Regions from separate parts of the Exiguobacterium sp. s39 genome, predicted to be linked through region 1. Evidence: riboswitches for the same ligand, from Rfam matches in the RefSeq annotation. Region 1 holds a riboswitch; each other region holds the start of a gene.
The links. A riboswitch is a leader RNA that binds a small molecule or an ion and turns the genes downstream of it on or off. The one in region 1 is predicted to bind S-adenosylmethionine.

Region 1 (3,284 bases):
CATCAGGAACCGGCAATCCCACGATACCACCTGCGAGAAGGACGGAGAGACCAAGGGCACCATATTGGTGCAGGATGTCATGTAAGAGATGATGAATCGGGGACACCTTCTTTCGTGAGAGTCTTCTTCTTCAGTGTACAGGAAATAGGGGACGGTTGGAATGAAAGGACAAAAATTCTAGGTAAAGAAAAAATGAATTTTGATTTCCGGAAGTCAACCCTTTTTCTCGATACCGTTTCGGGCTATACTCGTTAAAGTGACTATTTTTAGAGGACGGTGTCGGACGATGATGCATGTAATAAATCAGTACGGCTGGATCGAAGTAATTTGTGGCAGTATGTTTTCCGGGAAATCGGAAGAGTTGATTCGTCGTGTCAGACGGGCGCAGTACGGCAAACTGCCCGTTCAAGTATTCAAGCCGGCAATCGACGACCGGTACCATGAAGAGCATGTCGTCTCTCATATCGGCAACTCCGTCGTGGCGATTCCGATGGCGACGAGTCGTGATCTCTACGCAGCAGTAGCGGAGGAAACACAAATCGTTGGAATCGATGAAGTTCAATTCTTTGATGATGAGATCGTACAAGTCATCGAAGCACTCGCACAAGACGGAAAACGTGTCATTTGTGCGGGTCTTGATCAAGATTTCCGGGCAGAGCCATTCGGCAAGATGCCGGAATTACTGGCGCGCGCAGAATTCGTGACGAAGCTGCAAGCCATCTGTCTTTCATGTGGTGATCCGGCTTCCCGAACACAACGGTTGATTGATGGAAAACCAGCGAACTACGATGATCCGATCATTCTAGTCGGCGCTTCAGAATCGTATGAGCCACGGTGCCGCCATTGCCATGAGGTGCCTGGAAAACCGAAGCCGCTCCAATCGGTGCAGCACCAAGAAAATTAAAAAAGACGAACCGGTCGCGGTCGTCCTTTGATGTAACAGCTATTCGCTTCTAAGTGAATAGCTGTTTTTTTATTATCCCGTTTCCTGTGAGAACCGGCTTGAGCGTTCGATAAAACGGATCGTCTCACGAACGATCAAATCCTGATCATGATCGAGGGTCGCGACGTGGTACGAGTTCAGTAAACAGTAGCTTCGTTTATCATTCGTTCCGATGTGCTGATGCAGATAATCCGAGCTCGACGGCGGAACGACGTGATCGGTCGCCGAGTAGAGAATTAATGTCGGCAGAAGGATCGATCCGAGGCGTCCTTTCGTCTCATCCATCAGACGGACGAGTTCGAACGCACAACGACTTGGAACGAGGTCATAGATGATTTCGAAAGCAGACCGTTTGATGTCCGGTGCGCCTTCTGGTAAATACTCTGGACCGTCCTCGAACGAAAGTGCTTCATAGGATGGAACGGAGAGTGCGGCATTGATCGTAATGATGCCGGCGAACGGAATGCCGTCAGCGGCGAGTGACAGTGCAAGCGTCGCACCCATCGATTGACCGATGACGAAGACTTGATCGCATGTTTCTTGTAAACGTTCATAGCCGTCTTTCAGGCTTTGCTTCCAACATCGAGCAGTCGATTGTTCAAACTCGCGGACGTTCGTTCCATGTCCACGTAAGCGCGGGGCATAGACGGTAAAACCTTCAGCAGCGAATGCTTCACCGACGTCGCGGACACTTTGCGGAGTGGCATTAAAACCATGACAGATTAGAATGCCGATCGATCCCCCTTGAAAATAAAACGCTTCAGCACCAGTCAATACAGGATAGTTCATCATTACTATTTTTCCTCCATTCATGAAAAAAACTCGTCGACGTCACTGCTTGGACGCCCACGAGTTTTTCACCGTATCATCCAAAGCCGCGCTTTGCTGGTCGGAGCACCTTACAGATTGCAGGTTGCCGTGAAGTCATAGAGCCAGGTCTCTCGTTCACTCTTGATAAATATCATATTGGAATTGTCGGAATAATCATTGAAACGATGGTAGCACGACCAAAAATGACTTGTCAAATCTTTCTTGACGAATCATGATCCGTTGAGTAAGCTAACTCATAACTTGTTCATCCATCGATATGCGACAAATGGATTATTTTTGCAAAGTTGGTTGACTTTTAAAGTTTCGACCCGTAATGTAAAAATTAGTTTTACGACATAAGCAACAACGCAACAACACACATACGAATTTCATACCGCAATACTTATCCAGAGAGGTGGAGGGACTGGCCCTACGAAACCTCGGCAACAGACTCATTATGAGCACTGTGCCAATTCCATCAGACAGATGTCTGAGAGATGAGTGGAGTGGATTCTGCCACTGTGCGGATCCAGGTCTCTTCTTGTTTCTCAAGAAGGGACCTTTTTTGTTGAATGAAGGGGGAAAACGGAATGATCGCATTTCATCAAGTCAAAAAAACGTACGTCACGAAAGATCAGACGATCGCAGCGCTCGACGGTGTCGACCTGACGATCGAAAAAGGCGAAATCTTTGGTGTCATCGGCTTTAGCGGTGCCGGAAAAAGTTCACTGCTCCGCTGTGTCAATCTATTAGAACGACCGACGTCAGGAACGGTGACGGTCGATGGAGAAGATTTAACGCAACTGTCTCCAAAAAAATTGCGCCATGCAAAACAACGGATCGGGATGATTTTTCAGCACTTCAATCTATTGAATGCGAACACGGTCTTTACGAATGTCGCGAAACCACTCGTTCTCGCAGGCGTCAAGAAAGACGAAATTCGCCGCCGGGTGACGGAGTTACTCGAATTCGTCGATCTCGCTGACAAGGCGGATCATTATCCGGATCAATTGTCGGGTGGGCAGAAACAGCGCGTTGGTATCGCCCGGGCACTCGCGACGCAACCTTCCGTCCTCTTATGTGACGAAGCGACGTCAGCACTCGATCCCCAAACGACCCATCATATTCTCCAGTTATTAAAACGTATCAATGCGGAGTACGGGATCACGATTCTCTTGATCACCCACGAGATGGGCGTCATTCGTGAAATTTGTGACCGGGTCGCCGTCATCGAAGCTGGAAAGTTGATCGAGTCAGGAACGGTCTTCGACGTCTTTTCGAATCCAAAGACCGAGACAGCGAAAAACTTCGTTCGCTCCGTCATGCACGACGAGATTCCAGCATCGATTCGCCAGTTGATCGAGTCCCGGAATGCGAATCCGATCTATAAGATTCATTTCCTCGGACATCACACCGGGCAGCCGCTCTTGTCACAAGTCGCGAAACGCTTTGACGTCGATGTCAACATCTTGCACGGTAGCATCACGGAGTTGCAGGAGACACCGTTTGGCACTCTGCTCGTTGAACTGAT
Region 2 (3,284 bases), 440 kb from region 1:
TCCACCTTCGATGTTGAAGACACCGTCGTGCGACCAACCATGCTCATCGTCGCCGATCAATTGACGGCTATCGTCTGCTGAGAGGGTGGTCTTACCAGTACCGGATAGACCGAAGAACAAGGCGACGTCGCCTTCGTGTCCGACGTTTGCCGAGCAGTGCATCGAAAGGACATTTTCTTGTGGCAAGAGATAGTTCATGACGGAAAAGATTGATTTTTTGATTTCTCCCGCGTATTCCGTTCCACCGATCAAGACGATCCGGTGTTCGAACGACATCGCGATGAACGTCTCAGAGTTCGTTCCGTCAACGGCAGGATCTGCTTTGAAATGTGGCGCATAGACGACCGTGAACGGTTCGAAGGCAGCCACTTCAGGATACTCGCGTAAAAAAAGTTGTTTGGCAAACAGGTTATGCCAAGCGTATTGTGTGAGCACACGGACCGGAAGGGTGAAGTGCGTATCTGCTCCAGCAGCAGCTTCTGTGTAGTAGAGCTGATCGGCTTCGTTCATGTAACGAAGAACCTTTTGCAACAATTGTTCAAATTTGTCTCCATCCATTGGTTGGTTGACATGACCCCAATCAATGTGAGACTCGCAGGAAGAATCACGGACGATGAACTTATCTTTTGGTGAACGACCTGTAAATTTCCCCGTTTCTACAGATAATGCGCCGTTCTCAGCAAGGACACCTTCTTCGTTTCGAATCGCATGTTCGACAAGTTCAGCAACAGATAGTTGTTTGAACACATGCTCTTTCTTGAGTAGTTCTTCGATATTCAGGACCGTCATCGGCATCCTGACCCCACCTTTCCCCTACGTTGGTTTTGGCTCACTGTATTTAGTATGACACATTTATTATATATGACATACTAAAGAGAGAGCAATCATTTTCTGGTGCTGATTTCTATTTATCTGGAAACGCTTTCAGCATTAACAGTTTAACATCTCTTTCAAAAAGTTTCGACTAGAATTTGAAACCTTGCTTGACAGAGTAGGTACAACTTTATATCATGTAATTCGTAACGGATACTCTTATTCTGAGCAGGTGGAGGGAACAAGGCCCGAAGAAACCCGGCAACCGTCCTACATTAATTCACATATTAATGAGGGAAAAGGTGCTCTCCTGAAGCGAAGTAAACACTTCGAACGATAAGAGGGTAAAGGAAGAACGCACAACCTTTCCCTGACCATTTTTTGGACTTGGAAAGGTTTTTTTCATTTTACCGTCCCACTCAACTAGGGGAAATGAGTACACCGTCAAATTCTTTTTTGGGAGGGTCATACATGACAAACCTTAATCGCCGACTATTCACGTCGGAGTCAGTCACTGAAGGTCATCCAGATAAAATCTGTGACCAAATTTCGGATTCAATTCTTGATGCAATCCTCGCGGCGGATCCAAACGCGCGTGTTGCGGCAGAAACTTCTGTTACAACAGGTCTCGTTCTCGTTGCAGGTGAGATCACGACATCGACTTACGTCGACATTCCAAAAGTCGTTCGTGAAACGATTCGTGAAATCGGTTATACACGCGCGAAATACGGTTTCGACGCTGACACGTGTGCTGTATTGACATCAATCGATGAGCAATCAGCAGACATCGCTCTTGGTGTCGACCAAGCGCTTGAAGCACGTGAAGGTAGCATGTCTGATGCAGAAATCGATGCAATCGGTGCAGGAGACCAAGGTCTCATGTTCGGTTATGCAACGAAAGAAACACCAGAACTCATGCCACTTCCAATCTCGCTCTCACACCGTCTCGCACGCCGTTTGGCAGAAGTGCGTAAAAACGGTCAACTCGACTACCTTCGTCCAGACGGAAAAACACAAGTCACGGTCGAATACAACGAGAACAACGAGCCAGTTCGTGTCGATACGATCGTCATCTCGACACAACATGCAGAAGAAGTCACGCTTGAGCAAATCCAAGCTGACTTGAAAGAACACGTCATCACACCGGTTATCCCGGCTGAATACATCGACGCAGCAACGAAATTCTTCATCAACCCAACTGGTCGTTTCGTCATTGGCGGACCACAAGGAGATGCTGGATTAACTGGTCGTAAGATCATCGTTGATACGTATGGTGGATACGCACGCCACGGCGGTGGAGCATTCTCAGGTAAAGATCCAACAAAAGTCGACCGTTCAGCTGCATACGCAGCACGTTACGTCGCGAAGAACCTCGTTGCTGCAGGTCTTGCAGACAAAGCAGAAGTTCAACTCGCGTACGCAATCGGTGTCGCGCACCCAGTATCAATCGCGGTTGATACATTCGGTACAGGAAAACTTCCTGAAGCGCAACTCGTCGAATTGGTTGCTGAAAACTTCGATCTTCGTCCGGCTGGAATCATCAACATGCTTGATCTCCGTCGTCCGATCTATCGTCAAACAGCTGCATACGGTCACTTCGGTCGTACAGATGTTGAGCTTCCATGGGAGCAAACAGATAAAGCAGCAGTTCTTGAAGAACAAGCAAAACGTTTCGCATAATCAAAAAGTCCGAAAACCCTACGCGGGTTTTCGGACTTTTTTGTTTCCGTGGAACTTTGCAGGAAACGAATGTTTTTTCTAGAAGAGGGTAAAAGTACATGAGTCGATTCGTATGAATACAAAGGGGGGTTCCGATTATGGAAATACGCGAAGCTATTCCAGCTGATGCAGGACGTATTCATGACATTGCCGTCACATCTTGGTTGGATACGTATGCAGAAATCTATTCCGAACGTTCGAAAGCGCATTTCGTGCAGGAGGCGTATCCGCAAGAAGAAGTCGTTCGTGCGATCCGGACGGCGGAAGAAGCACGGGGAGAGTATTTTTATGTCGGAATCATCGATGAGGAAATCGTCGGTTTCATTCATGCTGTTGATGTTGAGGGAACGTGGGAGATCATTCGTCTGTACGTCTTGCCGAAATATCAGCAAAACGGAATCGGACGACGGCTGATCCGTGAACTCGAACGACAAGGAGCCGTCCCACTCGAAGTATACGTGGAGGCACGTAACTATAAAGCACGTCAGTTCTTAACCTCATTCGGTTTTGAAGAACTCAGTGAGATGACGGAAGAAGTCTTTGGGCAAGTAGAATCTGTCATTCGTCTTCGCCATGTCGCCTCATGAAATCCGTCTTGGGACGGTTTCGTGTGCGTTTGAAATAAGGTATCGTAAAAAGGAAGTATGAAGTGAAGAGGTGAGTTTGTGGTTGAACAACCAACAGGAATCATCGTATTAGTTTATCCGTTACAACTGCGTGCCCGTCCGAGTGAAGCCTTGATTCGGGTACTC
Region 3 (3,284 bases), on a different contig from region 1:
AATGACCGCGATACTCAGAACCATCTGCTAAGTAGGCACCATAAGGACCCACTGATCCCGCGATCAATGCGTCACTCTTTCCGCTACGCGTACGTGCGTTTTGCGCCAAGGTGACCGTTTGTCGGATCAGCGCCTGTGCTTCCTCTGTCGTGATATGACGTTGCTTGAACCCTTCGATACTTGCTTGATAGCTTGAAGTGATCGCAACATCGGCACCTACTTCAAAGTAGTCACGATGGACGTGTTCGATTTGTTCCGGTGCTTCGATCAAGAGACGTGCTGACCAAAGCGGGTCGTTCAAGTCGAATCCCTTCTGTTCAAGTTCGGTTGCAAGGGCACCATCTAAAATAAGAAAGGGAACTTCCTGTAATCGTTGATCAACTGGATTTTTGATTCGGGACATCTTCAACACTCCGTTTCTGAGAAGAATTCGTGAACGCATGAACGACATAACAGATCACGATAAATGGAATACCACAGTACAAGGCAATTCGTTGTGTCGGATCAAATCCGATACCAATCAAGGAAATCAAACAAACGACGAAAGCGGCGATCGGTACGAATGGAAAGAGTGGTGTGCGATAGACCAATTCGTCGACCGTATGCCCTTCACGAAGAAATTGCTTCCGGAAGCGATACTGGGCAACGCTGATACTCATCCAAACAACGACAACAGCGAGACCGGAAATCGAGACGAGCGCGATATAGACACTTCCTGCTGCATAGATGCTAGACAGCAAGGCAAGTCCTCCGCCAAGCATGCTGAACAATACGGCTCGAAGTGGAACCCCACTTGGCGTCACCTGGGCGAAGAAGCGTGGAATCATGCGTTCGTTCGCAAGCGACCAGAGCATCCGAGAGGCGGCGTAAAGTCCAGAATTCGCTGCCGACAAGATCGCTGTCAAAATGACGAAGTTCATCACGTCTGCCGCATACGGAATTCCGATCCGTTCAAACACGGCGACGAACGGACTTTCGAGTACACCTTTCCCATCCGTTGGTAATAAGACGGCTAACACGATGATCGTACCGACGAAAAAGAGGACGAGTCGCAAAATTGTCGTCCGGATCGCAAGCGGAATCGTCCGTTTCGGATCGACTGCTTCACCCGCTGCGACACCGATTAGTTCCGTTCCCGAGTAAGCAAAGTTCACGGCAAGCATCGTCATGAAGATGACGAAAGCGCCATTTGGGAACAACCCGCCTTCGGTTAACGAAGAAAAGAATGGAGCCGGGCTACCATCTTGCAGTGGAATGAAGCCGACGATTGCTCCCGCACCGAGTAAAATGAAAGCAATGATCGTCACGACCTTAATGGCGGAAAACCAAAACTCGACTTCAGCGAACACGCGAACTTTCAAGACGTTAATACCGAGGATCATCGCAGCGAACAATGCGCTGAACACCCATACAGGAATCGACGGGAACCAACGTTGCATCAAAATGCCTGCTGCCGTGAATTCTGAACCAAGGGCGACCGTCCATGTCAGCCAGTAGAGCCAGGCCACTGTATAACCGGTGCCGGGTCCGATGTACTTCGTTGCGTACTTATGGAATGATCCGGTTTCCGGCATGTGCACGGCGAGTTCACCGAGACTTAACATGACTAAGTAAACGACGACGGCCCCAATCAAGTAAGACAGAATCGTTCCGACGCGTCCTGCTTGTTCCAACGTATAACCTGTACTTAAAAATAATCCTGTTCCAATGACACCACCTAACGACAGCATGATCAGATGACGTGATTCCATCTTGCGTCGAAACGCTCCGCTCGTTTTCATGAATCCATTTCCTCCTCGTTCCAACTATTCCAAACAAAAAACGCATCCTCACGGATGCGTCGGTCGACAATTCGGAAATCTTATCGATCGGGTGCAGCACCCGCAGGAATTAGCACAGTATCTTTCGACCTGTTGCTGAGGTTTCATAGGGCCAGTCCCTCCACCTCTCTGGATAAGTATGTAATTGTTCCTAACCCTATCAAGTCTTTTTTAAATTGTCAATACAATTCAGAATACTCCTATCAAAAAAACATTCCGCATCGTATCAATCCGGAATGTTTAAAGGGTTACTTTTTGGCGAATAAATCCGCTGTTTTCAAGGCTGCACGAACCGCTTTCCGATTCAATGTTCCTTGCTGGTGCTTCATTTTCTTCGTTTGGGCAGCCAATTGCGCTTTGAGCGCCGCAATCTCTTGATCCTTTTGAGCCGTTCCTGTTTGTTTCTGCAATGCTTTGATTTTCTTATCTTTTTCAGCTAATTGTGCTTTTGTTTGTTTTTGCGCATCCGCAATCTTCTTCTCTTGTTCCGGGAAGAACCGTTCAAAACGAGCGACTGCTTCCTCAAGACTTACGCCAGAAATCGGCTGGACTGGTGGGAGCAACTCGGTTTGCGCCATTTGACGGTCAAACGGTACATTCTCAGGATAGTTCGTCTCTTGATAAATATGCTCAAGATTGTTCACGTTCAAGAAGTCAACGAAGTTGTCGAAGTTACGCGCTTGAACACGTGCCGGACTTTGGAAGTCAGCATTTGCTACGACGTCGGATAATTGTGTATCCGCTTTGATGTCGTTCGCCCAAATGTGCGTCAACTGATGGTAATCCGTCAATTCGCGCATCCGTGCATCTTTTGGAATGAGGATACTCGGCGTACCCGCAAGTGTCGCTGTGATGTTTCCGTGTAAACGAGCTCCAAAACTGAGGTCTGCTTGACCGATGAAATCAAACCATGTCTGTGCGTTCAAGAAGAAACGGACACGATCGTTCATATAAGCAGGATTCGACATCTTCACCGGATAGTTCGTCACGGACAAGTCTGCGATTGGGTGCGTTCCTGTATACGTCAACTTCAGTTCCTTCATCCACTGTGGAATGAAGTAGTGATTCGGATACTCTTCCATCCCGCGCGTAATGAAATCAAGAACGTTTTGTGGTGCCAAACGTGACGAGTTGACTGTAATCATCGACTCGGACGTGATATTTGTTTCGCGAATGTTCAAATCACGACCGAACGCGTACATCGAAGGACATCCGATAACGCGATGATCGATCCCTTCGCGGAAACCAAGACGTGTTAAGTATTTCGACGTGATCTCCCCGCGAAGACCTAGCATGCTCGAGCGCTCGAGAACGGCACTGACGAACGCTTTGACATCTTCATCGAATGGGAATCCACCATCTAAGTCTGGTTCAAACGGTGCACGTAACCCTACACCGATGACGACGACTGGAATTTTTAATTTTTTGATGAGACGTGTATATTTCCGTAACGTCGGTACGAAT

Region 2: it holds a riboswitch for S-adenosylmethionine, as region 1 does, so the genes downstream of both, metK (methionine adenosyltransferase) here and KNQ11_RS11085 (alpha/beta hydrolase) in region 1, are expected to answer to the same signal.
Region 3: it holds a riboswitch for S-adenosylmethionine, as region 1 does, so the genes downstream of both, KNQ11_RS14165 (amino acid permease) here and KNQ11_RS11085 (alpha/beta hydrolase) in region 1, are expected to answer to the same signal.

What each region holds. Positions count from the first base shown of each region.
Region 1 is NZ_JACSNA010000001.1:2,145,858-2,149,141, reverse strand. Features, by position in the region: gene KNQ11_RS11095 (DedA family protein) at 1-106, opposite strand, end outside; gene KNQ11_RS11090 (thymidine kinase) at 290-904, shown strand; gene KNQ11_RS11085 (alpha/beta hydrolase) at 977-1,735, opposite strand; SAM riboswitch class I at 1,803-1,904, opposite strand; SAM riboswitch class I at 2,154-2,257, shown strand; gene KNQ11_RS11080 (methionine ABC transporter ATP-binding protein) at 2,344-3,284, shown strand, end outside.
Region 2 is NZ_JACSNA010000001.1:1,705,428-1,708,711, reverse strand. Features, by position in the region: gene pckA (phosphoenolpyruvate carboxykinase (ATP)) at 1-795, opposite strand, end outside; SAM riboswitch class I at 1,030-1,156, shown strand; gene metK (methionine adenosyltransferase) at 1,285-2,493, shown strand; gene KNQ11_RS08930 (GNAT family N-acetyltransferase) at 2,631-3,119, shown strand; gene KNQ11_RS08925 (serine aminopeptidase domain-containing protein) at 3,198-3,284, shown strand, end outside.
Region 3 is NZ_JACSNA010000003.1:190,280-193,563, forward strand. Features, by position in the region: gene mmuM (homocysteine S-methyltransferase) at 1-403, opposite strand, end outside; gene KNQ11_RS14165 (amino acid permease) at 378-1,781, opposite strand; SAM riboswitch class I at 1,859-1,960, opposite strand; gene KNQ11_RS14170 (polysaccharide pyruvyl transferase family protein) at 2,069-3,284, opposite strand, start outside.